3 regions of the Erwinia wuhanensis genome follow, and region 1 is predicted to be linked to each of the others. Evidence: predicted binding sites of a transcription regulator. Region 1 holds the regulator's gene; each other region holds the start of a gene.
What was found. The regulator LexA, encoded in region 1, represses DNA repair genes until DNA is damaged. The targets are predictions, from matches to a motif close to TNCTGTATGTACATACAGNA.

Region 1 (4,536 bases):
TCAGGTCATCCACTTTATCGATGAGCTTGTGCTTATCCGTCAGCTGCGCGCCAGCGGCCGGAAGAATAATACTGACATCGTCTTCCGGCTGGGCTTTCGTCATCAGCGCCGGGTTAGCCAGCACCGCCGTGCCATAGGTTGAAGAGGCTACGCCCGTGCCACCCATCGCATCGTTGCGAGCGTCGTAGTAGTTGCCAGCGGCCAGAGCGCTTAGCGGAGCCAGAAACAGCACGGGAAATACAACCGGTCGGGTGAATCTGTTCAGCTTAAATTTTTTGACCATTTACTTCTAACCCTTCAACAAAGGAGACAGCGCCTGAAGCGCGACAAGTGTGATTGTCCGTATAATGGGCCGAACGGCGCTAAGTCATTAGCCTGAACTAAGTCAAATTACCGGGGCTTTTCTGCTCATTGCACGGCTTTTAATCTGCTAGCTGGCTTGAAAATAAGCCGTGTTTTCAACGTCTGCTGTGGAAAGGTTTACAAATATTTAAGTAAATGTAGCCAAAACATTTCAGAGTGCAACCGTTATTGACGGTCTTCTTTAGTAATGAATGGTACAACGCAGTTGATGACAAAGGTGAGCTTCCGCTCTTCGGATTTGACTGAAATTTTTTGCGGGCATAGCGATGAAGGGAGACGCTCAGGCGGGAAGCCGGAAGCGCGGCGTTTTTATCGGCGCTGTGATAATATAACGTGCTAAGCCAGCCTGGGGAGATCTATGAACATTAACAGTCCTGAAAATATTCTGTCGCAGGCGGAAGCTATCTGTCAGCAGCGCAACGTCAGGCTGACGCCTCAGCGTCTGGAGGTGCTGCGGCTGATGAGCCAGCACCACGGCGCGATCAGCGCGTACGACCTGCTGGACCTGCTGCGCGCCAGCGAACCGCAGGCCAAACCGCCCACTATCTATCGGGCATTGGACTTTCTGCTGGAGCAGGGATTCGTGCATCGCGTGGAGTCCACCAACAGCTATGTCGTCTGCCATCATTTCGAAGAGCCTGCGCATACCTCGGCGATGCTGATCTGCGACCGCTGCGGCGGCGTAGCGGAGCAACATGCGGAAGGCGTGCAGGATATTCTGAAGTCCCTGTCGCGGGCAGCGGGCTTTGCGCTGACCAACAGCGTGATTGAAGCGCACGGATTGTGCCAAAGCTGCGTTGAGGTGGAAGCCTGCCAGCATCAGGATGCGTGCCAGCACGATCATACGCTTGGGACAAAAAAGCGCGGTCGTTGAAACGGTCAACCATCAGAATAATTTAAGCGGCGGGATCGCGCCAGACAAAACAACAAGGGCAGCGCCAGAAGCGCTGCCCTTGCTTTAGAAGGCTATCCGGAGAATCGGCCCTGGCAGTGCCAGTCAGCCTTTCCGGGGGCTATCTTATCAGAAACGGTGGTTGTTGCTGGTTTCCCAGTCGCCCAGCTCTTTCTCAGCCTGGTCTTTGGTGTAGCCATAACGTTCCTGAATTTTACCGACCAGCTGATCGCGTTTACCTTCTACGACGGTCATGTCGTCATCGGTCAGCTTGCCCCATTTTTCTTTAAATTTACCTTTTAACTGTTTCCAGTTACCGCCGGCTTCGTCTTTATTCATCTTGTTTCTCCTTAACCTTAGGTGATAACAGCTTATCGTTACAGCAAAACCACTGACAGCAACATAAAACGCTGCCCAAATGCTTAACGTACAGATAATTGTAGTAGAAGATGGCAGGTTTGCACGGCGAGGCGGCGTATTTTTCTAAAAAAAAGCGAAGCGGCACGGGCCGGGCAGCAAAAATCGCGCGGGCTCGGATACTTAAGAAGCGGGAGAACAGAAGCGCTGAGGCGATTTTGCCGGTTCGATCGAAGGGAGCGGGAAGCGACGGATGCCAACAGAGAGTAACCGCCCATACGGAATGCCAACACACAATAACGCCAATGCGGAATACCAACAGGCAGTAAATATCAGCGTGGGATACGAAAAGACAATAAACGCTAAATACGAACAGGAGCGGGCATCGATATATGTCGGACAGAACTACGATGGCTTGCGCTCCACAGGAGACATTCAGGCACGGTCAGACAATATGGCAGGGGCAGACAACAACCGTAGGTGCGGTCAGACAATATGGCAGGGGCATACAGCAGAAGGATTCAGACAATATGAGAGGTGCGAAATAAAAGCCGTAGGCGATACGCCCGCCGGTAGAAGCAAGCCTCTGCGTCATCGCAACGACGCAGAGGCGGCACGGCGTCTGGCTATTACAGCCAGCTACCGTTGCGGATCACGCCGACGGCAAGCCCTTCGATAGAGAAGGTATGCTCACGCAGATCCACCACAATCGGCTGGAACTCGCTGTTTTCCGGCAGCAGCTGCACAATGTTGCCCTGCTTTTTCAGGCGCTTGACGGTGACTTCATCATCAATACGCGCTACCACGACCTGGCCATTGCGCACGTCCTGGGTTTTATGAACCGCCAGCAGGTCGCCATCCATAATGCCGATATCCTTCATCGACATGCCGCTAACGCGCAGCAGGAAATCCGCGCCCGGCTTAAACAGATCGGGATCGACCTGGTAATGGCCTTCGATATGCTGTTCCGCCAGCAGCGGTTCGCCTGCCGCCACGCGGCCAATCAGCGGCAGGCCATCGACTTCTTCCATCATCAGGCGGATACCGCGTGATGCGCCGGAAACGATCTCGATAACGCCTTTACGCGCCAGCGCCTTCAGGTGTTCTTCAGCCGCATTCGGGGAGCGGAAGCCGAGCTGAGCGGCAATCTCTGCCCGCGTCGGCGGCATGCCGGTCTGGTTAATATGCTGGCGAATCAGGTCATAGACCTGCTGCTGCCTTGCCGTTAGTGCTTTCATCCCGCCCCCTGGTTGTTTATACAGTCGACTGTGAGTATATACAGGTATTTCGTCAATGAAAACCTCAAGCCGGATAAAAAACCATGGTGATAGCTATTTAGCCCGGCGGCTGGTGAGAAAGCAGAATCGTCAGCCAGACAAAAACCGCTAACAGAATAGCTAACAGCACGGCAGCTGAGCCCATATCTTTGGCGCGCCCGGAAAGCTCGTGGAACTCATTGCCCAGCCTGTCGACCACGGCTTCTATCGCGCTGTTGAGGATTTCCACAATCACCACCAGCGCGACGGAGCCAATCAGCATGACTCTGGCCAAAGGCGTCACGTCCAGCCAGCAGGCGATAATAATCGCCACTACCGCCGCAACCACTTCCTGGCGGAAAGCCGCCTCGTGTTGCCAGGCCGCCCGTAATCCTTTCCAGGAATACCCCGCAGCTTTAATGATCCGCGTTAAACCCGAGGCGTTATTTGCCATAATCAGGGAACCCTTTGTTCTGTTTAGCGTCAATGTCAGGGTAGCGCACATTTTGCAACACCACAGATCTCATGCAAGGATTCTGGTATGCTTGCGGCGCTTTGCTAACAAGAGGCTTTATGTTGTCTATGTCAGGTTGGCGTAACTTATATTACAAATTATTGAATTTACCGGTAAAAATGCTGGTAAAAAGTAAAGCGATCCCTGCCGAGCCGGTCGTTGAGCTGGGGCTGGATACGTCGCGTCCTATTATGTATGTGCTGCCATACGATTCAAAGGCCGATTTGCTGGCGCTGCGTGAGCAGTGTCGCAAAGAGGATCTGCCCGATCCTTTAGACCCGCTGGAGATCGACGGCACGCTGCTGCCCCGCTACGTCTTTATTCATGATGGCCCGCGCGTATTTCCTTATTACGCGGCCAATCCGGAATCCGTAAAGACGTTTCACGACTATCTGGATCTCCATCGCAGCAACCCGCTGCTGGACGTGCAGATGGTGCCCGTCTCGATTATGTTTGGTCGGGCGCCGGGGCGTGAAGTTCAGGGCGAAAGCCAGCCGCATCTGCGCGTGCTGAACGGCATTCAGAAATTTATCGCCGTCCTGTGGCTGGGCCGCGACAGCTTTGTGCGTTTCTCGCCGATGGTGTCGCTGCGCCGTATGGCAACCGAGCACGGCACCGATAAAACCATCGCCCAGAAGCTGGCGCGCGTGGCCAGAATGCACTTTGCCCGTCAGCGCCTTGCCGCAGTCGGCCCGCGTCTGCCTGTGCGTCAGGATCTGTTCAACAAGCTCTTACAGTCCAAGGCTATCGCCAAGGCCGTAGAGGACGAAGCGCGCAGTAAGAAAATCTCCCATGAGAAGGCGCAGCAGAACGCCATTGAGCTGATGGAAGAAGTTGCCGCGGATTTCTCCTACGAGGCAATCCGTCTGACCGACAGGATCATGGGCTGGACGTGGAGCAAGCTCTATCAGGGCATCAACGTCAACGGCGGCGAGCGCGTGCGTCAGCTGGCGCAGGACGGCCATGAAATCGTTTACGTGCCGTGCCACCGCAGCCATATGGATTACCTGCTGCTCTCCTACGTGCTTTATCACCAGGGCCTGGTGCCGCCGCATATCGCTGCGGGCATCAACCTGAACTTCTGGCCGGCCGGCCCGATTTTCCGTCGCCTGGGCGCGTTCTTTATTCGCCGCACGTTTAAGGGCAACAAGCTC
Region 2 (4,536 bases), on a different contig from region 1:
GCTGTTTTTTTAGCCAGGAAAGGAGCTGTTGCTGTCGGAATTTATCCATGCTGTACCAATATGCCGCGCGTTGGGGCAGGTAAAATTGCAATGCCATGCCCTTAGTAAGGGTAATCGCGAGCAATGGTACAGCGCAGAAAATAAAAAGGCGACCTTAACAGGTCGCCTTTACCGAGATCGCATCAAAGCAGTAACGATTACTGAGATTCTTTAACTAAACCATCCAGATAGCGTTCCGCATCCAGCGCGGCCATACAGCCGGTGCCGGCAGAGGTAATCGCCTGACGATAGGTATGATCCATAACGTCACCTGCGGCGAACACGCCCGGAATGCTGGTTTGCGTTGCATTACCGTGCAGGCCTGACTGCACTTTGATGTAGCCGTTTTCCAGATCCAGCTGATCTTTAAAAATCGCCGTATTCGGGCTGTGGCCGATAGCGACAAACAGACCGGCAACGCTCAGTTCCTGCTGCGACTCGTCCAGCGTGGAGCGCAGGCGCAGCGAGCTGACGCCCATCTGATCGCCCATGACCTCGTCCAGCGTCTGGTTGGTATGCAGCACGATATTGCCGTTGCGTACTTTTTCCATCAGGCGATCGATAAGGATTTTCTCTGCGCGGAAGCTGTCGCGACGGTGGATCAGATGCACTTCCGACGCAATATTCGCCAGATACAGCGCTTCTTCTACGGCCGTATTGCCGCCGCCGATCACGGCTACCTTCTGATTACGGTAGAAAAAGCCGTCACAGGTTGCGCAGGCTGAAACGCCGCGGCCTTTAAACGCTTCTTCAGAAGGCAGGCCAAGGTAGCGAGCGGAGGCGCCGGTAGCAATAATCAACGCATCTGCCGTGTATTCACCGCTGTCGCCGATCAAACGGAAAGGGCGATGCTGTAAATCAACGCTGTGAATATGATCGAAGATAATTTCGGTATTAAATTTTACCGCATGTTCATGCATGCGTTCCATCAGACCCGGACCGGTCAGATCGTGCGGGTCGCCGGGCCAGTTTTCCACATCCGTGGTGGTGGTCAGCTGGCCGCCTTTTTCAAGCCCGGTGATCAGCACGGGGTTGAGATTAGCGCGCGCTGCGTAAACAGCCGCCGTGTATCCAGCGGGGCCGGAACCTAAGATAAGTAATTTACTGTGTCTGGCCGTGCTCATGAGACCCTCATTATTTAGCTGCCAACTATGTTGCGATTGTAGGGAATTTAGGTCGGCAACAAAAGCGTTCTGCGATTTTGTTAGCGATGGTTGCAAAAGGTTTAACCGATTTCCCTTAGGGAGCAACGGCACCACTGCGCCAAAGCAGGGCGAAACGCGCTGTAAAATGGTGCAATGAGTAAATTTTTTCATTATAAAACAGTCATGCAGCGCAACATCTGGCATGTTGTACTGATTTTGGTTGTTTTACTTTGACAATCGGCTGTGCTTTTGCGAAAACAGTGGGGGAAGCAGAGGACATTTGAGCTTACAAGACAGATTTTTCCTGTTTTGGGACATCCGGCTCAATAAACTCAGTCTGTCATTGGTCATGACGCATGGTGTGGACAGACAACATGCGTCATACGGATGGGCGTGATAACACCGCAACAGGCTCCAGACTTCACTTAGAACAACCCTGCGATAATGATTTCGTTCAGGGTGTGGCAGGCAAAGGGAAGGCATTAAGAGAGACAATAATAATGGTAGACAATAAAAAACGGCCTGGAAAAGATCTCGACAGAATCGATCGTAATATCCTTAACGAACTGCAAAAGGATGGACGTATCTCTAACGTCGAGCTTTCCAAACGCGTAGGTTTATCACCTACACCATGCCTTGAGCGCGTTCGTCGTCTTGAAAGACAGGGGTTTATCCTTGGCTATACCGCCCAGCTGAATCCGCACTATCTGGATGCCTCGCTGCTGGTATTTGTTGAGATTACTCTGAATCGTGGCGCGCCCGACGTGTTTGAACAATTTAACGCCGCAGTGCAAAAACTTGAGGAAACTCAAGAGTGTCACCTCGTTTCAGGCGATTTCGACTACCTGTTGAAAACGCGCGTGCCGGATATGTCCGCCTACCGTAAATTGCTGGGTGAAACCCTGCTGCGCCTGCCTGGCGTAAACGATACGCGGACCTATGTGGTCATGGAAGAAGTGAAACAAAGTAACCGCTTAGTCATTAAGACGCGGTAACACAGGGCAGGTGCAAAACCTGATAGGTTTCGGTACACTCCTGTGAATTCATACAGTTTCAGCGTCGGGCCTGCCCGACGCTGTTGCCTCCATTGTTTACAGGCACCTGGAGAGTACTCTTGAGCCAGGAATATACAGAAGATAAAGATGTTTCCCTACAGTCGCTGAGCAGCGGTCGTCGCCTGCTTGAAGCGTTACTGATTGTTGTGGCGCTTTTTGCCGTCTATTTGATGGTGGCGCTGTTGAGCTTTAACCCCTCCGATCCCAGCTGGTCGCAAACTGCCTGGCATGAACCCATCCATAATTTGGGCGGCGGCATTGGCGCATGGCTGGCAGATACGCTGTTCTTCATTTTTGGCGTGATGGCCTACGCCATTCCTGCGGTTATCCTGGGACTATGCTGGATCACTTTCCGCCAGCGGCATTCGCAGGATTACATTGATTACTTTGCCGTGGCGCTGCGCCTGATCGGCGTACTGGCGCTCGTGGTCACATCATGCGGCCTGGCGGCGCTAAACGCTGACGATATCTGGTATTTTGCTTCCGGCGGCGTAATTGGCAGCCTGCTCAGCAATGCAATGGCGCCATGGTTTAACGCCGCAGGCGGCACCCTGACGCTGCTGTGCGTGTGGGCGGCCGGTCTGACGCTTTATACCGGCTGGTCCTGGCTGACCATCGCTGAAAAAATTGGCGCGGCTGTCATGGGCGTGCTGACTTTCGCCAGCGGGCGTGCGCGCAGTGACGAATACAGATATGATGATTATGACGATGAGCCGGATGAAAAACCGGTTCCGAAGCAGCGTGCCCGCTACGATGATGAAGACGATATCCTGCTGGCAGTGCCGGCAACGGCCGAAGAGGACGACAACGATCCGCTGCTGAGCAAGCCTGCGGCAGCCCCGACGGCAGCCGCTGCCGCTGCACAGACGGTTTCCACGGCAGCACCTGTGGCGCCGGTAGCGTCCGCAACTACGGCAACGCCGGCTTCCACGGTTACTGTAGCGCCCGGGAGCGCTCAGCAACAGGCCGAGCCTGCTGCACAGGTTTCCACGCCGTCAGCAGCGGCAGAGCCTGAACTTTATCGCTTCGAGATGCCGGCGGAAACGCCTGCGCCATCGGTTCCTGTCGCTGATGAAGATGATGCTCCCCGCATGGGCAACTGGCGGGAAGCGGATGCCTCACCTTTCGATTTCTCTACGACGCAGCCGGCTCAGCCGCAGCAGGTCGCACAGGATCTGGCCAGCGCGGCGCAGTCTGCCGCCGCCCCCACTGCGTTTATGCCAGGCTTCAGCGCCACCAGCGAGGCGGCTCCGGCTAATCCGCAGGTCAAGCAGGGTATTGGCCCCGCTTTGCCGCGGCCGAATCCGGTTAAGCTGCCTACGCGTCGCGAGCTGGCTTCCTATGGTATTAAGCTGCCTTCGCAGCGTATAGCGGAAGAAAAAGCGAAAGAAGAGGAGCAGCGTCTTCAGGCTTCTGCGCCAACAGGGGCGGAAGAGCCGGGCCAGGATGAAAGCCATCTGCGCGACGCTTTTGCCGCTCAGCAGCAGGCGCGTTACGCTGAGCCTGATAGCGCAGCAAACAGCGCGCCTGTAGCAGAAAGCGCTGAGGAAGATGAAGAGGAAGCGCGTCATCAGGCCGAGCTTGCCCGTCAGTTTGCCGGACAGCAAAGCCAGCGTTATGGACAGCCGCAGCAAAGCGCACCTGCCTCCACGCTGGATACCGGTGGCGCATTTGATTTCTCGCCTAAAGAAGATTTGGTTGATGATGGCGCAGGCGAACCGCTGTTTACGCTGCCGCCTGAAAATCAACAGAGCAGGCCCGCTGCGCAGTGGCAGCAGCACAGCCAGCCTCAGGAGCCCGTACAACCTGCCGCGCCAGCATGGCAGCCAGCCGCTCAGGAGCCCGTACAACCTGCCGCGCCAGCGTGGCAGCCAGCCGCTCAGGAGCCCGTACAACCGGCCGCGCCAGCATGGCAGTCAGCCGCTCAGGAGCCCGTACAACCGGCCGCGCCAGCGTGGCAGCCAGCCGCTCAGGAGCCTGCGCAACCGGCCACGCCAGCATGGCAGCCAGCCGCTCAGGAGTCTGCACAACCGGCGGCGCCAGCGTGGCAGCCAGCGGCTCAGGAGCCTGCACAACCGGCTGCGCCAGCATGGCAGCCAGCCGCTCAGGAGTCTGCACAACCGGCTGCGCCAGCGTGGCAGCCAGCGGCTCAGGAGCCTGCACAACCGGCCGCACCAGCATGGCAGCCAGCGGCTCAGGAGCCGGTACGCCAGGCTGAACAAATCCAGCCGGAAGTCAAGCCACAGGATAGCCTGTTCCATCCATTCCTGGTGCGTCATGAGCAGCCGCTTGAGAAA
Region 3 (4,536 bases), 120 kb from region 1:
CAGCGCCCTGCTCACGGAGTAGCTGCTCTTTCTCCTGAGTTGAGGTCAGGGCAATCACTTTTACGCCCAGTAGCTTTGCAAATTGCACTGCGAACAACGATACTCCGCCGGTGCCCTGTATAAGAACCGTCTGGCCTGCTTTAAGCTGTCGCGGTTTCATCAGGCTGTTCCACGCAGTCACTGCCGCACAAGGCAAGGTGGAAGCCTCTTCAAAAGAGAGATGCTGCGGAATGGAGACCAGCGCCTCCTCACTGATAACTTTATACTGAGTCAGCCATCCATCCTCTTCCAGTCCCCATGCCCCTCTTCCAGTATCCTGAGTTAAGGCGCCAGCCTGCCAGTTAGGGAAAAATATGCCTGCGACTCTGTCTCCTTTACGGAATCGGCTCACATCATCACCTGTCTCGACGATTTCACCGGCCCCGTCAGATAGCGGAATGAGGCCTTTGCGTGGAGAAAGCGTTCCTTTGCCAAAGAGCATTGAGAGATCGCGGTAGTTAAGGCTACAGGCTCTGACTTTGACCAGCACTTCTCTTCGGGATGGTTTCGGCTCGTCTTCAATACGCATATTAAGGGCGTCCAGACTACCAAAGCTGTTGATGCGAAAACATTTCATAATAAAATCCTGTTCTTAATATTTGCAGCATTAACTTTAGACGATTCAGTAAAGAAGATGATATGTAATGTATATGCTGAAAATATAATCAGCTCAGATAGAGCTATTACTCTGTCAGAAGAAATTTGGAATCAACGCACTGAGCATTTATCGATCATACGAAACGCGACGCTCAATATTCGTAACCAGCAAGCGTATACCCTGAATCACCTAATAGCGTAAGTTCCAGGGTATGAAAGTCTATATTTCGCTCATAGCAGACCAAACAACACTCCAGAGCTGCTGACCTGAAAAGCATCAAATTAACTAACGTTTCTCACCACTCAGATCATTATTAGTCGGCACCAGCTCGTGCAGCCGACTGAACAAAAACTTAACCTGATGCGGCGGCGAAGTCTGAACGTCAGAGGCGCAGGCGCGGTAAACCCGATTTTTCAACATGGCTTACTCCATCGCCTTAATGGTGAAGGTCACCACGCCAAAAATATCCAGCTGCTCTTCTTCCGCCAGCACTATCGGCGGCCAGGCCTTGTTCATCGCCAGTAGCCGCACGTCCGGGCGCAGCTGCAGCTTTTTTACCGTGAACTCGCCGTTTACCGCCGCGACCACGATATCGCCGTGATCGGCGGCAATACCGTTATCGACCACCAGCAGGTCACCGTCATCGATCCCGGCATCCTTCATTGAGTCGCCGCTGACGCGAATGTAATAGGTGCTCTCCGGCCGCTGCACCAGCAGATCGTTTAAGTCCAGACGTTGTTCAACATGGTCGTGCGCGCTGGCAGGTGAGCCGCAGGGCACGCGGCTCATAAAGAGCGGCAGCCGCAGAAGCGCGCGGACTTCGACCGGACGAAGTAAATTCATGGGGTTATCCCGAAATAAGCTGTATATAAACACAGTATTATCATTTACGGGAAACGATCAAGCCTGACGATGGTTTTTTTGCTTCTGGCGACAGAGGAAAAGACATCGGAACAGGCGTACAGCTTGTGAAATAAGGGGAGCGACCGCAGGGCTGGCGATTGTCTGAAAAGCGACAGGGCCACTGTTAAAGCGGCGTCAGGCGGGACGTTGTCTCTGGTGCCAGAGCGCTAAAATCGTCTCGGCGAAGGCGTCATCAATCGTATAAAAATAGCATTCCGGCACGTTGAGCACTTTTGCAAAGGCGCACATCGTTTCAAACGTTGGACGATGGATCCCGCCTTCGTATTGCGAAACGCGCGAGCGCGCCGTTTCCTCTTCAATGCCTGCCAGAACGCCCAGCTTTTCCTGAGTCAGACGAGCATGGAGACGGGCGGCTTTCAAACGAGCTGGGATCATCAGTAACACCATCAACAATCATACATTGACTTACTGTTTAGCATTACTTAACATCGTAGTTGTTTAGTGATACTCAACAAGCAACGTCTGATGGAAGCTGACAAGGATGACAGAGATAACCGATAAGGACTGGCACCCGGCAGATATCATTGCCGAGCTGAAGAAGAGAGGCACGACGCTGTCTGCCGTTTCCCGCGAGGCTGGGCTGGCCTCGTCCACGCTGGCCAATGCGCTGAACCGCCATTGGCCAAAAGGGGAGAGGCTGATTGCCATAGCCCTGGACACCGAGCCGGAGCGCATCTGGCCTTCGCGATATAATAAACTCAGGTAAGGATGGCGGCGTTAAAATGATTAGCCGAATGTGTAACCGGTGAGCGTATCGCCTGTGATATTTCTGCGCTTACGCAACCCTTTTTTCATCAAATGGCTTCTTTATCAGCATCGACTTCGTCCCTCCGGATCGACAAATCTTTATCACATACCCCAGCAAGATAAATTTATTGCTGTAGCTGCCGGTCAGAACATTATGTTCAGACATACCGCACAGCGTCAGGTGACCAAACCGGCATAGCTAATAAAGAAGTTATACCGGAGCAGAATGCGGAGAAAGTTGAACAGGCACTGATGAGAATAAGAACTAAGCCCGAGGCATGAACAGACAACAAAGCGTTAAAAGCAAACGTTGCTAACATTCATTTGCGTTAATGAAATCGAAGCTGTTTTTGCAGTATAGAGTCCAGCCAAAAGCCTGACTGGCCATAGTTATTATCTGTTGGCGTAAGGATCAAATAGCGCAGCTGACGATGATTAACCGCTTAGCCTTGTAACAAGCTCTTTTGCAACGTCTGAAGGGCTGGCTTGTGCAGCCATTTCCACGGCAACCTGTGCCGAAGCTTCGCGCAATGCTTTATTGCCCAAAAAGGTATTGATCCCTTCGCTTGTGATGCCATTTTTACCGGGTATGATCCCACAGCCTCGCTCAACAACAGCTCTGGCGTTAACAGGTCGATCGGCACCTTCGCCAAACACTATCTGAGGGATGCCGCTGCGTAAGGCTGTCAGGGTGTTGCCTGCGCCGCCGTGATGAATAAATCCATCTGCGCCGTTGAGAAATACGCCCATCGGGATCCAGTCGACCAGTCTTACATTTGGCGGAAGCTGACGTAGGCCAACGCGTGCATTGGCCGCCAGCTGAAGAATAATGTCAGCATCCACGTCATCTGCCGAGTCCATGACCCACGAAATTAAATCCAGGCCATCGACCATGGGTTTAACGGTGCCAAGACTAACCAACAAACGCTTTCGTGTCGGGGTTCTCTCCCACCATTTTTGCCAGACGGCGCCCCCATTATAGGGAACGTACTGCATAGAAATGACGGGTTCGCCTTCATTTTTCAGGATGCTCATGCTCGGCGGTGTAACATCAATCCAGGCAAGATCGCGCGGCGGTGCAGTAACGCCATGACGAGCATAGGCATCGGCCAACGATTGCGTCACCATTTTTATATGCCATGACGTATGGGCGAAACCCACCGACTGCATCACAACAGGAATACGGTATTTGGCCGCGATCAGGGGGCCGACCACGCCAAGCGGAGGATAGACGATCAGGTCGGGCCGCCATTTGCCAGCCAGCTCTATAAGCCGGTCGGCCATTTGGTCACTGTAAAAAGAGAAGTTTCCTGTTTTATTGCTTTTTTTTCGTTTCTCTTCCTGACGTCGGTATTCGGATTCGGAATCAAGATTTGGCGCAGCATCAAACGTCACCAGACCTGCTTCGGCAGCCTTCTGTGCAAACTTTCCGGCGCTGGCGATTAGCACTTCATGTCCGTTAGCGCGAAATCCCTGAGCCAGAGATAGCACGGGAAATAGCAGGCCATATAAAGGAGGGCCGATAAAAAGAACGCGCATGGGAAAACCCTTCTCTACAAGAAATAATGATCAGCGTTTTGTCTGTCAGGTACGCCTCAGATTGAGACTATTTAGTCGCATCTTCAGAAGGTGCGCCGGCATTAAGCTGCTTAATAACTTTCTTCAGGATGTTATAGGGACCGGTAATCACCAGGGTTTCGTTTTTTCTGTTGAGATAAATCCGCTGAGATTTAAATTTCATATAGCGATGCGCCGGGATGTCGTAATAGCCCAAACCATTTTTTTTATATTTGTAACGCTCCAGGATTACTGCCAGCTTGTCCACATAATCGACAGAATCAATACGCAGGCGGCCTATACAAGTCAGCCAGAAATTAACGGAAAGTCCGCACAACATTCCGACAAAACCGTTCTGTACATTGCCATGACCAAACAAAGGCAGAACCCAGTAAATCACGGCGGAAAAAATAAGCACGACGGCGATGCAAAAGAGCAGGCGAAAACGGTCAAAACGCCACTGGTCAAGCAGGCTCAGTCGATGAAGCGTATAGCGAGTATTCACTTACTAATTTCCTTTCAATACAGAGCAGCCGCCCGCAGGTAAAACAGGTTAAGCGCCTGAAGACGATGAAGAAGAGGCTGAATCGCCGCCAAAATAGCTACCGACGGCATCGTAACCGGCAGAGATAGCCGAGCCAATGGCATCACCGCCAAAGTAACCAACGCCT

Region 2: QZH36_RS05350 (DNA translocase FtsK 4TM domain-containing protein) is a predicted target of LexA. The motif match lies at 2,218-2,237, and genes of this name have one in related genera.
Region 3: umuD (translesion error-prone DNA polymerase V autoproteolytic subunit) is a predicted target of LexA. The motif match lies at 1,498-1,517, and genes of this name have one in related genera.

Annotation. Positions count from the first base shown of each region.
Region 1 covers NZ_JAUJUH010000004.1:462,081-466,616, forward strand. The annotation lists gene QZH36_RS12720 (conjugal transfer protein TraF) at 1-283, opposite strand, end outside; gene zur (zinc uptake transcriptional repressor Zur) at 722-1,237, shown strand; gene QZH36_RS12730 (CsbD family protein) at 1,385-1,594, opposite strand; gene lexA (transcriptional repressor LexA) at 2,242-2,850, opposite strand; gene QZH36_RS12740 (diacylglycerol kinase) at 2,948-3,322, opposite strand; gene plsB (glycerol-3-phosphate 1-O-acyltransferase PlsB) at 3,451-4,536, shown strand, end outside.
Region 2 covers NZ_JAUJUH010000002.1:200,786-205,321, reverse strand. The annotation lists gene cydD (heme ABC transporter permease/ATP-binding protein CydD) at 1-49, opposite strand, end outside; gene trxB (thioredoxin-disulfide reductase) at 198-1,163, opposite strand; gene lrp (leucine-responsive transcriptional regulator Lrp) at 1,685-2,179, shown strand; gene QZH36_RS05350 (DNA translocase FtsK 4TM domain-containing protein) at 2,299-4,536, shown strand, end outside.
Region 3 covers NZ_JAUJUH010000004.1:341,934-346,469, reverse strand. The annotation lists gene QZH36_RS12235 (zinc-dependent alcohol dehydrogenase family protein) at 1-616, opposite strand, end outside; gene QZH36_RS12230 (hypothetical protein) at 923-1,057, opposite strand; gene umuD (translesion error-prone DNA polymerase V autoproteolytic subunit) at 1,061-1,480, opposite strand; gene QZH36_RS12220 (helix-turn-helix domain-containing protein) at 1,676-1,936, opposite strand; gene QZH36_RS12215 (helix-turn-helix domain-containing protein) at 2,052-2,267, shown strand; gene QZH36_RS12210 (glycosyltransferase) at 2,744-3,847, opposite strand; gene QZH36_RS12205 (hypothetical protein) at 3,915-4,370, opposite strand; gene QZH36_RS12200 (hypothetical protein) at 4,419-4,536, opposite strand, start outside.